DNA from 2 places in the Micrococcus sp. KT16 genome. Region 2 is predicted to be linked to the other one. Evidence: riboswitches for the same ligand, from Rfam matches in the RefSeq annotation. Region 2 holds a riboswitch; the other holds the start of a gene.
The links. Region 2 has a riboswitch for thiamine pyrophosphate ahead of DE149_RS02640 (FAD-dependent oxidoreductase). Riboswitches for the same ligand answer to the same signal wherever they lie in the genome.
Positions count from the first base shown of each region.

Region 1: another riboswitch for thiamine pyrophosphate. It lies ahead of DE149_RS02035 (thiamine ABC transporter substrate binding subunit); the one in region 2 lies ahead of DE149_RS02640 (FAD-dependent oxidoreductase).

Region 1 covers NZ_QNRG01000001.1:430,220-440,042, forward strand. The annotation lists gene DE149_RS02020 (bifunctional proline dehydrogenase/L-glutamate gamma-semialdehyde dehydrogenase) at 1-652, opposite strand, end outside; gene DE149_RS02025 (agmatine deiminase family protein) at 784-1,833, shown strand; gene DE149_RS02030 (AI-2E family transporter) at 1,799-3,085, opposite strand; TPP riboswitch at 3,132-3,237, shown strand; gene DE149_RS02035 (thiamine ABC transporter substrate binding subunit) at 3,304-4,371, shown strand; gene DE149_RS02040 (iron ABC transporter permease) at 4,371-6,101, shown strand; gene DE149_RS02045 (ABC transporter ATP-binding protein) at 6,101-6,802, shown strand; gene DE149_RS02050 (TetR family transcriptional regulator) at 6,799-7,305, shown strand; gene DE149_RS02055 (RNase H family protein) at 7,518-8,870, shown strand; gene DE149_RS02060 (sodium:alanine symporter family protein) at 8,932-9,823, shown strand, end outside.
Region 2 covers NZ_QNRG01000002.1:108,213-118,035, forward strand. The annotation lists gene DE149_RS02610 (homoserine dehydrogenase) at 1-952, opposite strand, end outside; gene lysA (diaminopimelate decarboxylase) at 1,124-2,596, opposite strand; gene argS (arginine--tRNA ligase) at 2,605-4,275, opposite strand; gene moeB (molybdopterin-synthase adenylyltransferase MoeB) at 4,393-5,589, opposite strand; gene DE149_RS02630 (thiazole synthase) at 5,586-6,404, opposite strand; gene thiS (sulfur carrier protein ThiS) at 6,408-6,650, opposite strand; gene DE149_RS02640 (FAD-dependent oxidoreductase) at 6,647-7,816, opposite strand; TPP riboswitch at 7,810-7,940, opposite strand; gene thiE (thiamine phosphate synthase) at 7,962-8,705, shown strand; tRNA gene DE149_RS02650 (tRNA-Arg) at 8,792-8,864, shown strand; gene thiD (bifunctional hydroxymethylpyrimidine kinase/phosphomethylpyrimidine kinase) at 9,061-9,823, opposite strand, start outside.

The DNA of each region.
Region 1 (9,823 bases), on a different contig from region 2:
CGACGGCCTCGTCGAACGCGTAGGGCGCGTGCGGGGCGGTGGCGGCGGAGACCTTCACGGACACGTAGTCGACGTCGTCGCGGCGGATCAGCGCGGCGATGCCCTCGAGCCGGCGGTCCGCCTCGCCCTGGCCGAGGATCGCCTCGCCCAGCAGGTTGATGTTCAGCCGGGTGTGCTCGTCGCGCAGGGCCGCGATGGCCTTGCCGAGCTGTCGGTCCCGCGCGTCGACGATCAGGTGGGAGACCATGTGCCGCAGCACGCGGCGGGCCGTGGGGACGGCGATGCGCGGCACGAGCGGGGCGGCGCGGCCGCCGACGCCGAGGACGGCGCGCAGGGCCGGGGGCAGGAAGCCGGGGGCGCGACCGGCGAGCTCCCGCAGCGCCCGGGCGGCGATCGCGGGGTCCTCGGGACGGACCACGTGGTCCACGAAGCGCACGATGAAGTCGAGGCCGCCCGGCTCCTTCAGGGCGCCCGCCAGCTGGCGGGCCGCGAAGTCGGCCTCATGGTCGCGGGACTCGGCGAGCCAGCGCCTCACCTGCGCGACGGCGTCGTCGGCGAGGGCGTGCAGGTCGGCGGGGTCGGGAATCCCGCCGGTCGCGCCGAGGACCCGGTCGAGATCGTCGTGGTCCTGGGCGGAGAACATCGCGGTCATGGCCGCACTCTGCACGTGTGCCGGGTCACAGGTCAAACCGCCGCGGCTTCCTGTCAGACGCCTATGCTCGATGGACATCCCCTCGCCGCGCGCCCGCGCGTCGCCGCCGTCTTCCCAGGAGCCCGTCCGCCATGGCCGCCGTCGACCCCGCCCCCACCGACGCGCGGGAGCGCCGGGACGTCGTCGTGCCCGTGCCCGGACCCGAGGACCCGCCCGAGCGGGCCTGGCTCGTCCTGCCCCACCGCCACCCGGTGCCGACGCTGCTGGAGGAGACGCGGGACGCCGTCGTGGGCCTGGCCGAGACGCTCGCCGCCGTGCTGCCGGTCACCGTGCTCGCCCACCCGCGCGACGCCGGGGCGGCGCGGCTGGTGCCCCCGGAGGTGGACCTGTTGCGCGCGCCCGTGGGCTCACCGCTGCTGGGCCGCACCGGGCCGAGCTTCGTCCGCCGCCCCGAGGGCCTGGCCGCCGTCGCCTGGCGCAGCGCCGCGGGACTGACCGGGACCGGGCCGCTCGACGGCGCGGCCGCGACGGCCGTGGCGGAGGCGGCGGGACTGCCGCTGCTCACCCCCCTGCTGTGCGCCCCGCGCGGGGCCTGGGTGACCGACGGCGAGGGGACGGCCGTGGTGGCCGCGGACCCCGTGCTGGACGGGCGGATCAACGGCGCGTGGACCCCCGGCCAGGTGGCCGCCGAGTTCGCCGCCCTGCTGGGGATCACCCGGGTGCTGTGGGTGCCGCCGGCACCGCGGCCGGACACCGGGCCGTGGGGCGGGCCCGGTCACCTGGCCTCGTGGGTGCGCCTGCAGGGCGACGGCGAGGCCGCCGTGCACTGGCGCGGCGACCGGTTCCACCCCGAGCACCCGTACGCCGCGGCGGCGCTGCGCTTCCTGCAGGGCGCCGACGACGCCGCCGGCCGGCCCCTGCGCGTGCGCACGGTGACCGGGGCGGCGCAGCCCGCCGAGTACGACCCGGCCGAGCGGGGCCCCCGCTCCCTCCTGGACACGCTGCCGCTGGGCGCTGCGGTGCTGCGGCCGGCGTTCGAGGACGCCGCGGGCGAGGAGGCCGCGGCCGCCGCGTGCGCGGCACTGCACCCGGGGCTGCCCCAGCTGTCGTTCCCCGCCCCGCCGCTGCTGCGGCTGGCCGGCGCGCTCAACGACCTGGTGCTGCTCCAGCCCCGCCCGTGACCTCGTCGGTCGCGGGGCCGTCGTCGTCCCCGCCGTCCGTCGGGGCGCGGTCCTCGTCCTTCCCGTGCGCGTCCGAGCGCCAGGCCGCCGGGCGCAGCCGTTCCAGGAGCGAGGACTGACGGCGCTCCATCCCCTTCAGGTCCGAGGCGATGAGCGCGTTGATCCAGCGGGCGTTCGGGTCGGCGTCGATCAGCACGGCCTTGGCCAGCAGCGTGCAGGGCAGCGCGAGGATGGCGCCGAGCGGGCCGAGGACCCAGGCCCAGAAGAGCAGGGAGAGGAAGCTGACGGTGGGGATCACGCCGATCGCGTCGCCGGCCACCTTGGGCTGGATCACGGACTGCAGCACGAAGTTCAGCACCGAGTAGCTGACCACCACCCACAGGAAGTCGGACCAGCCGCCCGCCGCCAGGCCCAGGACGGCCGGCGGCAGCAGGCCGATGATGAAGCCGATGTTCGGGATGTAGTTGGTGAGGAAGCTGAGCACGCCCCACACGAGCGCGAGCGGCACGCCGATCAGCATGAGGGCAATCACGTCCAGCACCGCCACGATCAGGCCGAACACCGTGGTGACCACCCAGTAGCGGCGCACGCCCTGGGCGAACTCGACCAGGGCGTGGCCGAACTCGTGGCGGGCGGTGCTGAGCAGGCGGACGCGGCGTTCGACGTCCATCGAGTCCATGGCCAAGAAGAACATGCCCATGATCACGGTGACGAGCAGGCCGAAGACCGCGTAGACGTTCGTGGCGATCTTCGTGATGGCGCTGACGGCCGTCCCGGTGACGGCGCTCATGTCGATCGAGGCCAGCTGCTGGGACACCATGTCCGGGGTCACGCCGCGCTCGTTGAGCCAGTGCGAGACGTCCAGGACGATCTGCTGGAAGCGGTCCGCGTACTTGGGCAGCTCCGCCACCAGCTCGAGGCCGGACCACACCATCATGCCCCCGAACACGGCCATCACCGCGACGACCAGCAGGACGGTGGTGGCGGCCCCGAGCACGGGGTGCAGGCCCCGGCGGATGAGCCAGGCCTGCAGGGGGTAGGCCACGATCACGAGGTTCAGCCCCAGGAACACAGGCGCCGCGATGGAGGCGATCCCCTGGAAGAACTGCACCACCAGCACCAGGCCCGCGAGCGTCAGGACGATCACCAGCATGCGCGGCCACATGCGGTGGGGGCGGCGGATGTCCCAGTCGGAGGCGGGGCTGGACGAGGCGGGCGGCGGGGTCACCCCCGCGGGCTGTGCGGCGCTCACGCGGGCAGTCTATGCGCGGGCCGGACGGGGTAGGGTCGGGACCAGTCCACATCGACAGGGGAGCGCCCGCGCGGCGCTGAGAGTGCGGTCCGCCGCAGACCCTCGAACCTGCTCCGGTCCGCACCGGCGAAGGAAGTCGAGTCTCCCGGTCGACGTCGTCCCGGGATTCCGGTGGCGGCCTCGTCCCGGCCCCTCTGCCGTCCCAGAGGAGAACCGCCATGTCCCGCACCCCGCACCGCGCCCTCGCCGCCCTCTCGGTGGCCGCCCTCGCCCTCACCGGCTGTTCGGTGTCCGGCTCGTCCGGCGACGGGGCGTCGTCGGCCGCCTCCGGGGCCGGCGGCGGCGAGTCGACGACCGTGACGATCATGACGCACGACTCGTTCAACCTGCCCGAGGAGCTCGTCCAGAAGTTCGAGCAGGAGTCCGGCTACACCCTGAAGACCACGGCCCCCGGCGACGCCGGCAGCGTGGTGAACCAGCTCCTGCTGGCCAAGGACGAGCCCACCGTGGACGGCGTCTACGGCGTGGAGGACCACTCGGCGCACCGCCTCGTCCGCGAGGGCGTCGTCGCCGAATACACCCCGCAGGACCTGCCCGCCTCCGCACAGGACCGGATGGTGGAGGACCGCATGACCCCGGTGGACCAGGGCCAGGTGTGCTTCAACACGGATCCGGCATGGTTCGAGGCCCACGACGTCCAGGCCCCCACCTCGATCGACCAGCTCGACGACCCCGAGTACGCGAAGCTGACGGTCGCCACCTCCCCCGTGGCCTCCTCCCCCGGCCTGGCGCTGCTCGCGGCCACCACGGAGAAGTACGGCGACGACGGCTGGCAGGACTGGTGGCGGGGCCTGATGGAGAACGGGGGCAAGATCGCCGACAGCTGGTCCGACGCCTACAACTCGGACTTCTCCGGCGGCGAGGGCAAGGGTCGGTTCCCGGTGGTGCTCTCCTACTCCTCCTCCCCCGCGTTCGCCCCCGAGACCGAGGTGATCGAGGACTCCTGCACCCCGCAGGTCGAGTACGCCGGCGTGCTCGAGGGCGCGAAGAACCCCGAGGGCGCGCAGGCGTTCGTGGACTTCATGCGCACCGAGGAGGTCCAGTCCGCCCTGCCCGAGTCGATGTACATGTACCCGATCGACGAGTCGGTGCAGCTGCCCGAGGAGTGGGCGCAGAACGCGCCGCTCGTCGAGGACGCCATCACCCCGGACCCCGCCCGCATCGACGAGCGCCGCGAGGACCTGCTGAAGGAGTGGACCGCCCTGTCCGAGGCCTCCCGGCGCTGATGTCCGCGCTCACCGAGGTCGCGGCCCCCGGCACGGACCTGCCGCGCCGGCGGGCCCGCGGCCGGGGGGACGGGCTCGGCCCGTGGTGGCTGGTGGCCGCCGTCCTGCCGGTCGCCTTCCTGCTCGTCTTCTTCGCGTGGCCCGTGGCGGCCATGCTCTGGCGCGGGATCGGCGGCGACGCCGACGCGTTCACCGGCGCCGTGGACCTCACCGCCTTCGGGGAGACCCTCGCCCGCGAGCGCACGTGGCGCATCCTCGGCCAGACGCTCGGCATGGCCGCCGCCGGCACGGTGGTCTCGGTGGCGCTCGGCCTGCCGACCGCGTTCGTGCTGCACCGGCGTCGCATCCCGGGGCGGGCCGTGCTCCGCGCCCTCGTGCTCGTGCCGTTCGTGCTGCCCACGGTGGTGGTCGGCGTCGCGTTCCGCGCCCTGCTCGCCCCCGGCGGACCGCTCGGCTTCACCGGGCTGGACCAGACGACCACCGCCGTCGTGCTGGCCATGGTCTTCTTCAACGTGTCCGTGGTGGTGCGCCAGGTGGGCGCGCTGTGGAACGCGCTGGACCCGCGCCAGACCGAGGCCGCCCGCACCCTGGGCGCCTCGCCGTGGCGGGCGTTCCGCACCGTGACGCTGCCCCAGCTCGCCCCGGCGATCGCCGCGAGCGCGGCGCTGGTGTTCCTGTTCTGCGCGTCCGCGTTCGGCATCGTCCAGACGCTCGGCCGGCCCGGCTACGGCACGCTCGAGTCGGAGATCTGGGTGCAGACCTCCGTCTACCTGGACCTGCGGACCGCGGCGGTGTTCTCCGTGCTGCAGTTCGCGGTGGTGCTGGCCGCCGTCGTGGTCTCCGGCGTGACGGCGGCGCGCACCCAGCGGGCACTGCGGCTGCGGGAGACGCCGCCGGCCCGGCTCACGCGCGCGGACGCGGTCCCGGTGGCCGTGATGCTCGCGGTGGTGGCGCTCGTGGTGGCGCCGATCCTGACGCTCGTGGTGCGCTCCTTCCACACCCGCCACGGCTGGGGGCTGGGCAACTACCGGCTGCTGGCGACGAGCGCGGGCAGCGGGTTCGTGGGCGGGTCGACGCCGGCCCAGGCGCTCGAACAGTCCCTGCGGGTGGCCGTGGACGCCACGCTTGTGACGCTCGTGGTGGCCGTGCCGCTGGCCCTGCTGCTGACCCGGCCCTTCCGCTCACGCGCGGCGCTGGCGGCCCAGCGGGCCCTCGACGGCGCCCTGCTCCTGCCGCTCGGGGTGTCCGCGGTGACCGTGGGCTTCGGCTTCGTCGTGTCCCTGCGGGCCACGTTCCCGGAGCTGGCGGCCTCGGGCGTGCTCGTGCCGCTGGCCCAGGCGGTGGTGGCGCTGCCGCTCGCGGTGCGGGCGCTCGTGCCCGTGCTCGCGGCGGTGGACCCGCGGCTGCGGGAGGCCGCACGCACCCTCGGGGCGGGCCCGTGGCGGGTGCTGGCCACGGTGGACGGCCCGTTCCTCGCCCGCGGCGTGGGCGTGGCCGCGGGCTTCGCGTTCGCGGTGTCCCTGGGTGAGTTCGGGGCCACGAGCTTCCTGGCGAGCCCGTCCGCGCCCACCCTGCCGGTGCTGATCGCCCGGCTGCTGGGCCGGCCGGGCGCGGACAACTACGGGATGGCGCTCGCGGCGGCCACGGTGCTGGCCGTGCTGAGCGCCGGGATCATGCTGGTGTGCGAGCGGCTGCGCCCCCGGGGCCCGGCCGGGGCGGGAGGTCTGTGATGACGCCGACGACGACGGGGGCCTCCCTCCGGCTCCGGGACGTGGCGATCCGCTATCCGGACGGCTCCACCCCCGTGCGGGGGACGGACCTGGACGTGGCCGCCGGGGAGATCGTGGCGCTCGTGGGCGCCTCCGGCTCGGGCAAGTCCACGATCCTGCGCGGGATCGCCGGGCTCGAGGACGTCGTGGCGGGCACGGTGGAGCTCGACGGGCGGGACGTGGCGGCGGTGCCGACGCACCGCCGGGGCGTGGGGATGGTGTTCCAGGACGGGCAGCTGTTCCCGCACCGGACCGTGGGCCGGAACGTGGCGTACGGCCTCGAGTCCGCCGGCTGGGACCGGGCCCGGCGGCGGGCACGCGTGGCCGAGCTGCTGGACCTGGTGGGCCTGACCGAGCTCACGGACCGGCCTGTGCAGCGGCTCTCCGGCGGGCAGGCCCAGCGCGTGGCGCTGGCCCGGTCGCTGGCCCCGGCCCCGCGGGTGCTCCTGCTGGACGAGCCGCTGTCCGCGCTCGACGCGGACCTGCGCCGGCGCCTGGCCGAGGACATCCGGGCGGTGCTGCGGGCGGCGGGGACGACCGGCGTCGTCGTCACCCACGACCTCGCGGAGGCCGCCGTGATGGCCGACCGCACCGTGCGCCTCGGCGCGGGGGGACGCATCGCGGCGGAGGAGGACGGCCCGGCGGTAGCCTCTCAGGCATGACCCCGCCCGCACCCCGCCCCCGGCTGACCGCCCAGGACGTGGTGGACGCCGCCGTCGGGATCCTGCAGGACTTCGGCATGGGCGACCTGTCCATGCGGCGCGTGGCCGGGGTGCTGGGCGTGCAGGCCTCCGCGCTGTACTGGCACGTGCCGGACAAGCAGTCACTGCTGGCGCGGGTGGCGGACCGGATCGTCGCCGAGGCGGAGGAGACCGTGCGCGCCCGCCGCGTCACGGACCTGGCGGGCCGCGCCGAGGCCGCGGAGGCCGCCCTGCTGCGGCACCGGGACGGGGCGGACGTGGTGCTCTCCGCCCTCGCGCTCGGGCTGGGCGGCCTCGGCCTGCACCGTCTGCTCACCGAGGCGGCGGACACCCCGGAGGACGGGGAGCGGGCCCTGGCGCTGCTGCTGGGCACCGTGTCCCTGCGGCAGCAGCGCGCACAGGCGCAAGCGCTCGGCGTGGCGACCGGCCCGGACGTGCAGCGGCACCGCACGGACCCGCTCTGACCCCTCGTCCGACGCCGCCGCGCGGGAGGCCGAGGAGAGGAGACCTGCCTCCTCACAGGTGCGCTCGGTAAGGTCGCCCAGAGCAGAACAGGTCGGGACGGGTCGTCCCCTTCGTCCACGGCGATCCCGCCCGACCGCCGCAGGACCAGCATGGTCCGCCGGACCCGGCTCACAGTTCCGGCGCGGTCCCCTTCGACACAGCCGGCGAAGCCATGGGAGCACGGATCAACCACCCGCGGACGGTCGTGGACCGGACGCTGCATCACGACGTCGAGCCCGCACACCCCGCGGCGCTCGTCGACGTGGGCTGGGACTTCCGTGGCCCGGGCGCCAAGGCGGAGGAGCAGCACCGCCCGCTGCGCGTGGTCCGTGCCCGCCGGCCTCGGGGCACCCCGCGGGACCGGAACGGCGTCGACCTCACGCGCACCGGCCCCGTCGTCCCCCGCCCCTCCCCGCCGCGCACCCGGATCCGCCGGGACGGCGTCCGCGTGGTGGCCAGCCCGCTGGCCATGCTGCCCGGCGTGGACCACGGCCCCGCCCTCCGCCTGGACCTGCATCCGACGACGGGGGGCATCGTCTACGTGGCCCGCGAGCTCGAGCTGCGCGAGCTCGGCGACGACGTCCGCGGCCACGTCTACACCGGGATGGTCGGCACGGCGCATCTGAGCGCCTTCTGGTCCACCGTCACCGTCGACCTGCCGCCGGAGCGCCCGGTGATCGTGCGGCTGCGCTCAGACCGGGACGCCGAGCTGCTCTCCCTGCTCGAGGTCCTCGCCCCCGTGGACACGCGCGTGGTCTCCTACCGGCTCGACGAGTCCCCCGTGGGCACGCAGCGCTCCAGCTACCTGCTGCCGGACGTGGACCCGGAGACGGTCGCCCAGACGGGCGCGGCCCGGATCCCGCTCGAGGCCATCGAGGCCGCCCAGGAGGAGGAGGACGCGCTGCGCCGCTCCTCCGGCGTCTTCCTCTCCCGCCGCCGCACGGACCGCTTCCTGCGCCGCAACCTGCCCGGGGTGACCCACAGCCTCACGTTCGCGGACGAGGCGGACGTGACGGACGTGTACGTGGACGGCTCCGTGCTGCGCGGCTCCCGCATCGGCGGGGCGGCCGCCGTCGCCGGGCCGAGCATGTGGGCCGTGCAGGCCGTGGCCGGGGCCACGATGCCGCTCGAGGTGGAACTCGAGGCGCTCGTGCTGGGGCACGTGATCTGCGCGTGGGCGGGCACCCCCGGCGGCCGGGTCACCATCCACTCGGACTCGCGCGCCGCGCTGGCCCTGCTCAACGCCGCCCGCCGCGAGCGGCTCACCCTCGGCGGCGCCCGGGGCGAGCGCATCCGCCGCACCCTGCGGCGCCTGCTGGCCGCCGTCGACCTGGCGCAGGCCGCGGACGTCCAGGTGGACACCACGTGGGTCAAGGGCCACGTGGGGGTGCACGGCAACGAACTGGCCGACGACCTCGCCCGGGCCGCCGCCCGCCACGCCAGCGTCGGCACCCCCGAGGGGGACCTGCCCGAGCGGATGGGGCAGCTGATCCAGCTCCGCGTCGAGGACGACGCCGCCGGCTGACCCCGGCCCCCGATTCCCCGTCCTCCGCCCCAGCCTCTAAGGTGGGGCTGTGGAAGCGACAGTGGAACAGATCACAGCGGCCATCACGGCCCTGAACGACAAGTACTGGTACGTCGTGATGGCGCTGCTCTTCGTGGCCGGGGTGTGGTTCACCATCCGGACCGTGGGCGTGCAGGTGCGCATGCTCCCGGAGATGCTGCGGTCGGTGACGGCCAAGTCCCAGACCGGATTCGAGAACGACGGCGTGAGCCCGTTCCGCGCCTTCACCATCTCGGCGGCCTCGCGCGTGGGCACCGGCAACGTGGCCGGCGTGGCGATCGCGATCGTGATCGGCGGCCCGGGCGCCGTGTTCTGGATGTGGCTGCTGGCGATCATCGGCGGCGCCACCGCGTTCGTCGAGTCCACGCTGGCCCAGCTGTACAAGCAGAAGGGCGCGGACGGCTACTTCGGCGGGCCCGCGTACTACATCCGCGACGGTCTGGGCGCGAAGTGGCTGGCGGCCGTGTTCGCCGTCGCCATCACCGTGACCTACGGCTTCGTGTTCAACGCCGTGCAGTCCAACTCGATCTCCGAGTCCGTGCAGGCCAACTGGGGCGCGTCCTCCACCACCGCGTGGATCGTGGGCCTGGGCCTGGCCGCCCTCACCGGCCTCGTGATCTTCGGCGGCGTGCGCCGGCTCTCGGCCGTGACCAACGTGCTGGTCCCCGTGATGGCCACGTTCTACATCTTCCTGGCCCTGATCGTGATGGTCGTCAACATCACCGAGGTCCCGGGCATGATCGCGCTGATCGTGGGCCACGCCTTCGGCCTGCGCGAGGTCGCGGGCGCCGCCGTCGGCATGACGATGGTGATGCAGGGCGTGCGCCGCGGCATGTTCTCCAACGAGGCCGGCATGGGCTCCGCCCCGAACGCCGCCGCCACCGCGGCCGTCTCCCACCCGGCCAAGCAGGGCT
Region 2 (9,823 bases):
ACGCGGTGGGGGCGCCGCCGGCGCCGGGACCGTAGAACATGAGCTCGCCGGCGTTCTCGGCCTCCACGAAGACAGCGTTGAACGCCCCGCGCACGGAGGCCAGCGGGTGCTCCCGCGGCAGCAGGGTAGGGTGCACGCGCAGGACCGCACCCTCGGCGCCGTCGGCGGCGCGGCCGCGCTCGGCGATCGCCAGCAGCTTGATGACGTAGCCCGCCTCCGCGGCGGCGGCGTTGTCCTCGGCCGTGATCGCGGTGATGCCCGCGACGGCCACCTGGTCCAGGGTGTACGGCGCGCCGAATGCGATGGTCGCCAGGATCGCGGCCTTCGCGGCGGCGTCGTGGCCCTCGACGTCGGCGGTCGGGTCGGCCTCGGCGTAGCCGAGCCGCTGGGCCTCGGCGAGGGCGTCGTCGAAGTCCGCCCCCTCGGAGTCCATCCGGTCGAGGATGAAGTTGGTGGTGCCGTTGGCGATGCCCATCACGCGGGTGACGCGGTCGCCGCCCAGGGAGTCGCGCAGCGGGCGCAGGATCGGGATGGCGCCGGCGACGGCGGCCTCGAAGCTGAGCTGCGCGCCGGTGGCGGCGGCCGCGGCATAGAGCTCCTCGCCGTGCTGGGCCAACAGCGCCTTGTTGCCCGTCACCACGGACGTGCCGGCGGCCAGGGCGCGCAGGATCAGGGTGCGGGCCGGCTCGATGCCGCCCATCAGCTCGATGACGACGTCCGCGCCGTCCACGAGCGCCTCGGCGTCGGTCGTGTAGAGCGCCGGGTCCGCCTGCCAGTCGCGCGTCGCGCCCGTGTCCCGCACCGCGATGCCCGTGAGCTCGAGGTCGGCGCCCACGCGGTCCCGCAGGATGTCGGCGTCCTCGGTGAGGATCCGGGCGGTCTGGGACCCCACGGTCCCGCCGCCCAGCAGGGCGACCTTGAGTGCGGTGGGGGCGTCGGTGTGCTGGGGCATGGTCCTCCGTGATCCAGGGTGGGGTCGGGCCCGCGCGACCGCGCGGCCCGGCTGGCCTCGAATCTAGCGCGGCGCCCCGGCCCGTCCCACCGCGCGACACTCGGTGTCCGCAGAGCGGGACGGACCCACCCGGGCCCGAGGCCGACGGCCGGGTGCGCCTCGCCCGCGTCCTCAGCGGGCGAGGCGCGGATCGGCCTCGCGGGCGAACAGGTCCTCCTGCGTCTCGCGGCGGATGATCACCCGCGCCTGCCCGCCGGAGACCGCGACGACGGCCGGGCGGGCCAGCGCGTTGTAGTTCGAGGACATCACGTGCGTGTACGCGCCCGTGGCCGGCACCGCCAGCAGGTCGCCGCGGCCCAGGTCGGCCCGCAGGTACACGTCGCGGACCAGGATGTCGCCGGACTCACAGTGCTTGCCCACCACACGGGAGAGCACCGGCTCGGCCTCCGAGGTGCGGCGCGCGGAGACGGCGGTGTAGTCGGCGTCGTAGAGCACGGGACGCGGGTTGTCGGACATGCCGCCGTCCACGGCGACGTAGCGGCGGGCCGCGGTGCCGCCGTCGGGGGCGTCCGCGTCCACGGTCTTGGTCACCCCGACCGTGTAGAGGGTCAGGCCCGCGGGGCCTGAGATGGCCCGCCCCGGCTCGAGCGAGACCCGCGGGCACCTCAGGCCGAGGCGCTCGACGGTCTTCTGGACGTCGTCGGCGAGGGCGTCGGCGATCTCCGCGGCCGGGCGCGGCTCGTCCACGGCCGTGTAGGCGATGCCGTGGCCGCCGCCGAGGTCGAGCTCGGCCAGCTCCACCCCGTGCTCGGCCTTGACCTCGGCGAGGAACTCGAGCACGCGTCCGGCCGCCAGCCCGAAGCCCTCGGCCTCGAAGATCTGGGACCCGATGTGGCAGTGCACGCCCAGCAGGTCGATCGACTCGGCCGCCAGGGCCGCGGCCACGGCGACGGCGGCCGGCGAGCGGCCGGCCACGTTGCCGTCCCGGTCGGTGGAGGCCGGGGCCAGGGAGAGGCCGAACTTCTGGTCCTCGTGCGCGGTGGCGATGAAGTCGTGGGTGTGCGCGTGCACGCCCGGGGTCAGCCGGAGCATCACGGGGGCGCGGCGGCCGGCCTCGGCCGCGAGCGCGGCCAGGTGGGTGAGCTCGTCGAGCGAGTCCACGATGATCCGGCCCACGCCCGCCTCGAGGGCGGTGCGCAGCTCGGCGTCCGACTTGTTGTTGCCGTGCAGGCCGATGTGGGCCGGGTCGACACCGGCGGCCAGCGCGATCGCCAGCTCGCCGCCGGAGGCGGTGTCCACGCGCAGGCCCTCCTCGGCCGCCCAGCGGGCGGTGGAGAGGGTGAGCATGGACTTGCCGGCGTAGTAGACGTCCGCTCCCCCGCACAGGTCGGCGAACGCGGTGTCGAAGCCCTCGCGGAACGCGCGGGCGCGGGCGCGGAAGTCGTCCTCGTCCACCACGAGCAGCGGCGTGCCGAACTCCGCGGCGAGCGCGCTCGCGCGCAGGCCCTGGACGGTGAGCTCGCCGTCGGCGGCGCGGTCCACGCCGGCGGCCCACAGGCCGGGCACGAGCGCGTCCGGGTCCCCCGGCGCGGGGAGCCAGGCGGGGGCGAGCGGGGAGGCGGGGGCGGGCTGCGGCGTCGTCATCCGGGCGCTCACATCTTCTCCGGGGCGGTCACGCCGAGCAGGCCGAGGCCGTTGGCCAGCACCTGGGCGGTGGCGTCGTTGAGCCACAGGCGGGTGCGGTTGAGGGTCTCGACGGGGCGCGGCGTGCCGTCGTCGGTGGGCATGGGCACGATCCGGCAGGCGGCGTACCACGAGTGGTAGGCCCCGGCGATCACCTCGAGGTGTCGGGCCACGCGGTGCGGCTCGCGCAGGCGCGCCGCCGCGCCGACGACGGCCGGGAACTCCGCCAGCTGGGCCAGCAGCTCCGACTCGGTGGCGTGGGTGAGCAGGGCGGCGTCGAACTCGGAGCGGTCCACGCCGTGGGCCTGCGCGGTGCGCGCCGCGCCCGAGGCGCGGGCGTGGGCGTACTGCACGTAATAGACGGGGTTGTCGTTCGTGGCGGAGCGCAGCAGCTCGGGGTCGATCGTCAGGGGCGAGTCCGCGGGGTAGCGGGCCAGGTCGTAGCGCAGGGCGTCGCGGCCGAGCCACTCCACGAGGTCCTTGAGCTCGATGATGTTGCCGGCGCGCTTGGAGAGCTTCGCGCCGTTGACCGAGATGAGCTGGCCGATGAGGATCTCGATGTTCGTCGCCGGGTCGTCGCCGGCGGCGGCGGCGATCGCCTTGAGGCGGTTCACGTAGCCGTGGTGGTCGGCGCCGAGCAGGTACACCTTCTCCTCGAAGCCGCGGTCGCGCTTGTGGAGGTAGTAGGCGGCGTCGGCGGCGAAGTAGGTGGGCTCGCCGTTGGCGCGGATGAGCACGCGGTCCTTGTCGTCGCCGAAGTCGGTGGTCTTGAGCCACACGGCGCCCTCGCGGTCCTCGATGTGGCCCTGTTCGCGCAGCCGCTGCACGGCCTGTTCGATCGCGCCGGAGTCGTGGAGCGTCTGCTCCGAGGTGAACACGTCGAAGTGCACGTCGAAGGCGGCGAGCGTGTCCTTGATGTCCTGCATCTGGAGCCGGTACGCGGCCTCGCGGACCACCGGGCGGGCGGCCTCGTCCGTCAGCTCGCGCACGTCCGGGTGCTCGAGGGCGACGGCGTCGGCCAGCTCCTGCACGTACGCGCCCGGGTAGCCGCCCGCGGGGACGTCACGGCCGTGCAGGCGGGCGAGGACCGAGTCGGCGAACACGTTCATCTGGTTGCCGGCGTCGTTGATGTAGTACTCGGCGGTGACGTCCGCGCCCGAGGCGCGCAGCAGGCGTGCGATCGCGTCGCCCAGCGCGGCCCAGCGGGTGTGGCCGATGTGCAGCGGGCCGGTGGGGTTGGCGGAGACGAACTCCATGTTCACGGTGTGCCCGGCCAGGGCGTCGTTGCGGCCGTACTCCGGGCCGGCCTCGACGATCTCGCGGGCCAGGGCGCCGGCCGAGGCCGCGTCCAGGGTGACGTTGAGGAAGCCGGGGCCGGCGACGTCGACGGCGGCGATGCCCGGCTTGTCGGTCAGGCGCTCGGCCACGAGCCCGGCGAGGTCGCGCGGGGCCATCCCGGCCTTCTTGCCCAGCTGGAGGGCGACGTTGGTGGCCCAGTCGCCGTGCTCGCGGCTGCGGGGTCGCTCCACCTTCACGCGCGCGGGGGTGATCTCCTCCCGCAGCGCGGCGGGGAGGTCACCGGCATCGACGGCGTCGGTGAGGACAGCGGACAGCAGGGCGGAGAGGTCTTCGGGCTTCACCCGCGCAAGTCTACGGAAGGGCCGCCGCGCCCGTGCGCGTGCGAACGAACCCTGCGAGATGGCCCCCTCCGGCCCGCGGTGGGGGCCATCTCGCAGGGTTCGTCGGGGTGGGGGGGGTCAGGCGGGCCAGGCGGCGAGGCCGCCGGCGAGGGACAGGACGCGCCCGCCGGCGCCCGGGTCGGCCCCGACGACGGCGTCCCGCGCCCGGGCCGAGCGGGCTCCGGCGGCGCAGTAGACCACCAGGACGCGGTCCTGCCCGGGCGCGTGGGCCGCCGGCTCCGCGAGGACGGCCTCGAGCGGGACGTGTCGATCGGCCACCGCCGCGGGGGCCTCGACGCGGCGCAGGCGGCGCTCCCAGTCCTCGCGGACGTCGAGCAGGGTGAGGGACGCGGCCCGGGCGGGGTCGGCGAGCAGGGCGGCCAGCGCGGCGGGGGCGATCTCCCCGCCCGCGGCGCCGCACGCCTCCGCCGAGTCGGGGGCGTCGGCGTCGTCCGGGCGGGGGGCCTGGGCCGCGTGGGCGGACAGGTCCGTCACGGGGGTCCGCTCGGGGTCGGCCACGAGCCGCAGCTCACGGAAGCGCATCGTCAGGGCGTCCACGGAGAGCAGCCGCCCGACCAGGGGCTCGCCCACCCCGGAGAGCAGCTTGATCGCCTCGGCCGCCATGAGGGAGCCGATGATCCCGGGCAGCACCCCGAGCACCCCGGCCTGCGCGCACGAGGGCACCTCGCCGGGTTCGGGACGCTCCGGGAACACGTCCCGGTACAGCGGCCCGCCCGGGGCGAACACGCTCACCTGCCCCGCGAACCGCAGGATCGCGCCCCACACCACGGGCACGCCGGCGATCTCGCACGCGTCGGCCACGAGGTAGCGGGTCGCGTAGTTGTCCGTGCCGTCGAGCACGAGGTCCACGGCGCCGACCCGCTCGAGCGCGTTGGCCGCGGTCAGGCGTTCGCGGTGCTCGACCACGCGCACCTCGGGGTGCAGGCCGCGCATCGTCGCGGCGGCGGAGGCGGTCTTGGGGCGGCCGAGGTCCGCCTCGGCGTGGATCACCTGGCGGTGCAGGTTGGAACGGTCCACCACGTCGTCGTCGATCACGTGGACCTCCCCCACGCCCGCGGCGGCGAGGTAGGTCAGCACGGGCGCCCCGAGGCCGCCGGCGCCGACCACGAGGACGCGGGAGCGCAGCAGCGCCAGCTGGGCCTCTGGGCCGAAGCCGTCCAGGCTCAGGTGGCGGGCGAAGCGCTCGAGCTGGGTGTCGGACAGCGCGGTGAGGTCGCGGGGCTCGCGGGCGGCGGGGTCCAGGGCGGCGGTCACCGCTCGTCCTCCTCGGCCGTGACCCGCCCGGCCATCGGCGAGGAGGCCAGGGCGTGCTCGCGGCGCGGGATGCGCCCGGCACGGCGGGCGTGGAAGCCCGCCTCGAGCGCGAGCCGGCACGCGTGGGCCATGCGGGCGGGCTCGGCGGCGCGCGTGATCGCCGAGGCGGCGAGCACGGCGTCGCAGCCGGCCTCCATCGCCAGGGCGACGTCCGAGGCGGTGCCCACGCCGGCGTCGAGCACGATCGGCACGGAGGCGCGGGAGACGATCAGCTCCAGGTGTGCGCGGTTGAGGATGCCCAGCCCCGAGCCGATCGGCGAGCCCAGCGGCATGACGGCGGCGGCGCCGGCCTGTTCGAGGCGCAGCGCCATGGCGGGGTCGTCCGACGTGTAGGCCAGGACGGTGAAGCCGTCGGCGGCGAGCCGCTCGGTGGCCTCGAGGGTCTCGACGACGTCGGGCAGCAGGGTGCGCTCGTCGGCGATGACCTCGACCTTCACGAGGTCGGTCTCGAGCGCCTCCCGGCCGAGCCGGGCGGTGAGCACGGCGTCCCGGGCGGTGTAGCACCCGGCGGTGTTGGGCAGCACGTCGATACCGAGGCGGTCCAGCAGCGCGACCAGGCCGTCACGGGTGTCCGCGGACCAGCGGCGCAGCGCCACGGTGGTGAGCGTGGTGCCGGAGGCGACGAGGGCGCCCTCCAGGGCGGTGAGGTCGGTGATGCCGCCCGTGCCCATGATGAGCCGGGAGGCCAGGTCGTAGCCGCCGATCCGCAGCGGCGGGATCGCGGGGGCGGCGGGCGGGGTGCGGTGCTCGGCCATCGCTCAGCCCCCCTGCACCGCGGTGACGACGTCGACCTCGTCCCCGGCGGCCAGCGCCCGGGTGGCCCAGGCCGACCGGGGCACGACCTCGCCGCCGACCGCCACGGCCACGCCGAGCCGCCGCCCATCCGCGGCGGCGCCGTCCTCGCCGATCGCGCGCCCGGTGACGTGCGCGACGACGTCGCGGACGGTGGCCACGGCCAGCTCGGCGGGCTCTCCGTTGAGGGTCAGGGTGAGGGTGCTCATGCGATCTCCTTCAGGCGGGCGTGCAGCAGCTCGAGGATCCGCCCGGCCGCCCAGGGGGCGAGCAGGATCCCGTGACGGTGGAAGCCGGTGGCGACGACGGCGCCCGGGGCCTCGGGCACGGTAAGCACGCGCGGGGCGTCGTCGGGGGTGCCGGGGCGGGCGGCGGTGGTGATCTCGACCAGCTCGCACTCGCGGACGGCGGGCAGGATCGCGGCGGCGTCGGCGAGCAGGTCCAGCACGGCCCCGGCGGAGGTGCCGGCCAGGCCGTCCTCGCGGGCCGAGGCGCCGACCACGAGGGTGCCGTCCGCGCGGGGCACGAGGTAGACCTGGCGCCCGTGGACGAGGCCGCGGACGGTGCGGGTGATCAGGTGCGACTCCCCCGGCAGCAGCTGCTCGGGGCGCACCCGCAGACGCAGCACGTCGCCGTGGACGGGGCGCAGCGGGACCTCGACGGCGGTGGCCGCGCCGCCGATCCCGCGGTGGCCCAGGCCCGCGGCGAGGACCGCGCCGTCGGCGGTGAGGACGCCCCCGTCGGCCAGCGTGAGGCGCACCCCCTCGCCCTCCGGGCCGGCGGCGGTGACGCGTCCGGCCACGAACCGGGCGGCGGGTCCGGCGCCGACCGGGAGCGGGCCGCCGTCGGGTCCGGTCTCGGCGCGCAGGGCGGCGACGCAGGCGGCGGCGAGCCGTCGCGGGTCCACCTGATGGTCGTCCGGGGCGTCGAAGCCGGCGGCCAGGCCCGGGGCCAGGGCGGGCTCGGCGCGGCGCAGCGCGCGGACGGAGACGGGCTCGACCCGGCGACCGAGGATCGAGGCGTGCTCGAGCACGTGGTCCCAGGCGCGGGCGTCCGAGGGGTCCGCGGCCACGATCCAGGCGCCCTGTGCGAGGAAGCCCGTCTCCACATCGGTGAAGGCGGCGAGCAGGTCCACGAGGGCCGGGTAGGCCTCCCAGCCGGCCTGCAGCAGCGGGGCGAGGTCGTCCTGGCTGAACTGGGTCTCGGCGAGCGGCGCGAGCATCCCCGCCGCGGCGTGGGTGGCCCCGGCCACGGCGTGCGGGCGCCCGGCGGCGTCCAGCTCGGGGGCGATCAGGGTGACGGCGTGGCCTGCGGCACGCAGACGCACGGCGGCGGTGAGGCCGATGATCCCGGCCCCGACGACGGCCACGTGCACGGACCGGTCCTCCTCACGGCGGCATGACCCGCATCGAGTGGTGATGGTCGGCCGCGCCGGCGCGGTGCGCCCCTGCGGCCCTCTCAGCCCGGCGTGTGCGGCCCGGGCTCCCATGGAACAGCGGCCAGTCTGCCACAGTGGGCGCATGCACTCCCCCGATCCGCTCCTGATGACCGCGGCCGGCCGCGACGACGGCGGCACCGGCCCCGGCGCGCGCCGCCGCGCCCGCCTCGCCGCCTCCCGGCTGTACGTCTGCACCGACCTGCAGCGGTTCCTGCGCCCGGACGGCACGCTCGACACGGCCGCGTTCGCCGACTTCTGCGCGGCGGCGTTCCGCGGCGGAGTAGACGTGATCCAGGTGCGGGACAAGGCCGTGGACGTGGCGGTCGAGCTGGCCGCGTTCGCCACGCTCGTCCCGCTGGCCCGGGAGCACGGGGCGCTCTCGGCCGCCAACGACCGCGCCGACGTCGCCGCCCTGGCCGGGGTGGACGTGTTCCACACGGGCCAGACCGACCTGACCACCGCGCAGTGCCGCGCCCTGCTGGGCCCGGACGTGGTGCTCGGCCGCTCGTGCCACACCGAGGCGCAGGTGCGCGGCGCCCGCGCGGAGGACGGCCTGGACTACTTCTGCACGGGGCCGGTGTGGGCGACGCCCACGAAGCCGGGCCGGGCCGCCGTCGGACTGGAACTGCCGACCCTCGCCGCACGCCTGGACGCGGAGGACCCGGCGGGGGCGCGGCCGTGGTTCGCCATCGGCGGCGTCGACGCGGACCGGCTGCCCGAGGTCCGCGCGGCCGGGGCGGAACGGATCGTGGTGGTCCGCGCCGTGACGCAGGCCGAGGACCCCGAGGCCGCGGCCCGGACCCTGCGCGCGGGCCTGCCCGGCTGACGCGCCCCGCGGGGAGGTCACGGACGGGCCGTCCTGATGGTGTAGAGTCGACGAGTCCGCAACGCGCTCGACGCGTCGCGACCCCCGCCTCCGTAGCTCAGGGGATAGAGCGTCTGCCTCCGGAGCAGAAGGCCGCAGGTTCGAATCCTGCCGGGGGCACGAGCGAACAGAGCCGGACCCCCGTGGCGACACGGTGGTCCGGCTCTTCTGCGTTCTGCGGACCCGGACGCTCGAGCGGAGCGGGAGGTCCGGGTCACCGGCATTCGAGGCGGGAAATCGACCTCATAGGACGTCCCGAGGTGCGTATTCGCCGGATTTCCCGCCTCGAACGTGTCGAAGCCCGGAGGTCCCGCCCTCAGCCCCGCTGCGCATGACCGTGGTCGACGGGCCCGTGCCACGTCGGCCGCGAGGCGTCCCCGACCGCGAGCGCCTCCCCCGCCCGCATCGCGTCGGCCAGCCACGGCTTGGCCCGCTCGAGTGCGTCGTCCCAGCTCAGGCCCGCCCCGGCCAGCGTGGCCAGGGCCGAGGAGAGGGTGCAGCCGGTGCCGTGCGAGGCGCGGGTCGTCACGCGCGGGCCGCGCACCTCGTGCACGGCCCCGCCCACGCGCACGACGGCGTCCGGCACCTCCGCCGCTGCGGCCTCGGGCGCCTCGGTCTCGTCCAGGTGCCCGCCCTTGAGCAGCACCGTCACCCCGTGCTCGGCGGCCAGGCCCCGCGCCGCGTCGAGGGCGGCGTCCCAGTCCGTCGCGTCCCGCCCGGTCAGCCGGGCCAGCTCGGGCAGGTTGGGTGTCACCAGGTGCGCCACCCGCAGCAGCCGGGCCCACGCGGCGCGCCCGTCGTCGTCGCCGACCGCGGTGAGGGCGTCCCCGCTCGAGGCCACCATGACCGGGTCCAGCACGACGACGGCGGGCCGGGTCTCCTCGAGCCAGCCGGCGACGGCCCGCATGAGCTCCACCGTGCCGAGCATGCCGATCTTCACGGCGTCCACGGCGATGTCGGCGGCGACCGAGTCGAGCTGGGCGCGCACCACGTCCACCGGCAGCGGGTGGACGGCCTGCACGCCCTGCGTGTTCTGGGCGGTGATCGCGGTGATCGCGGTCATCCCGTAGCCGCCCCAC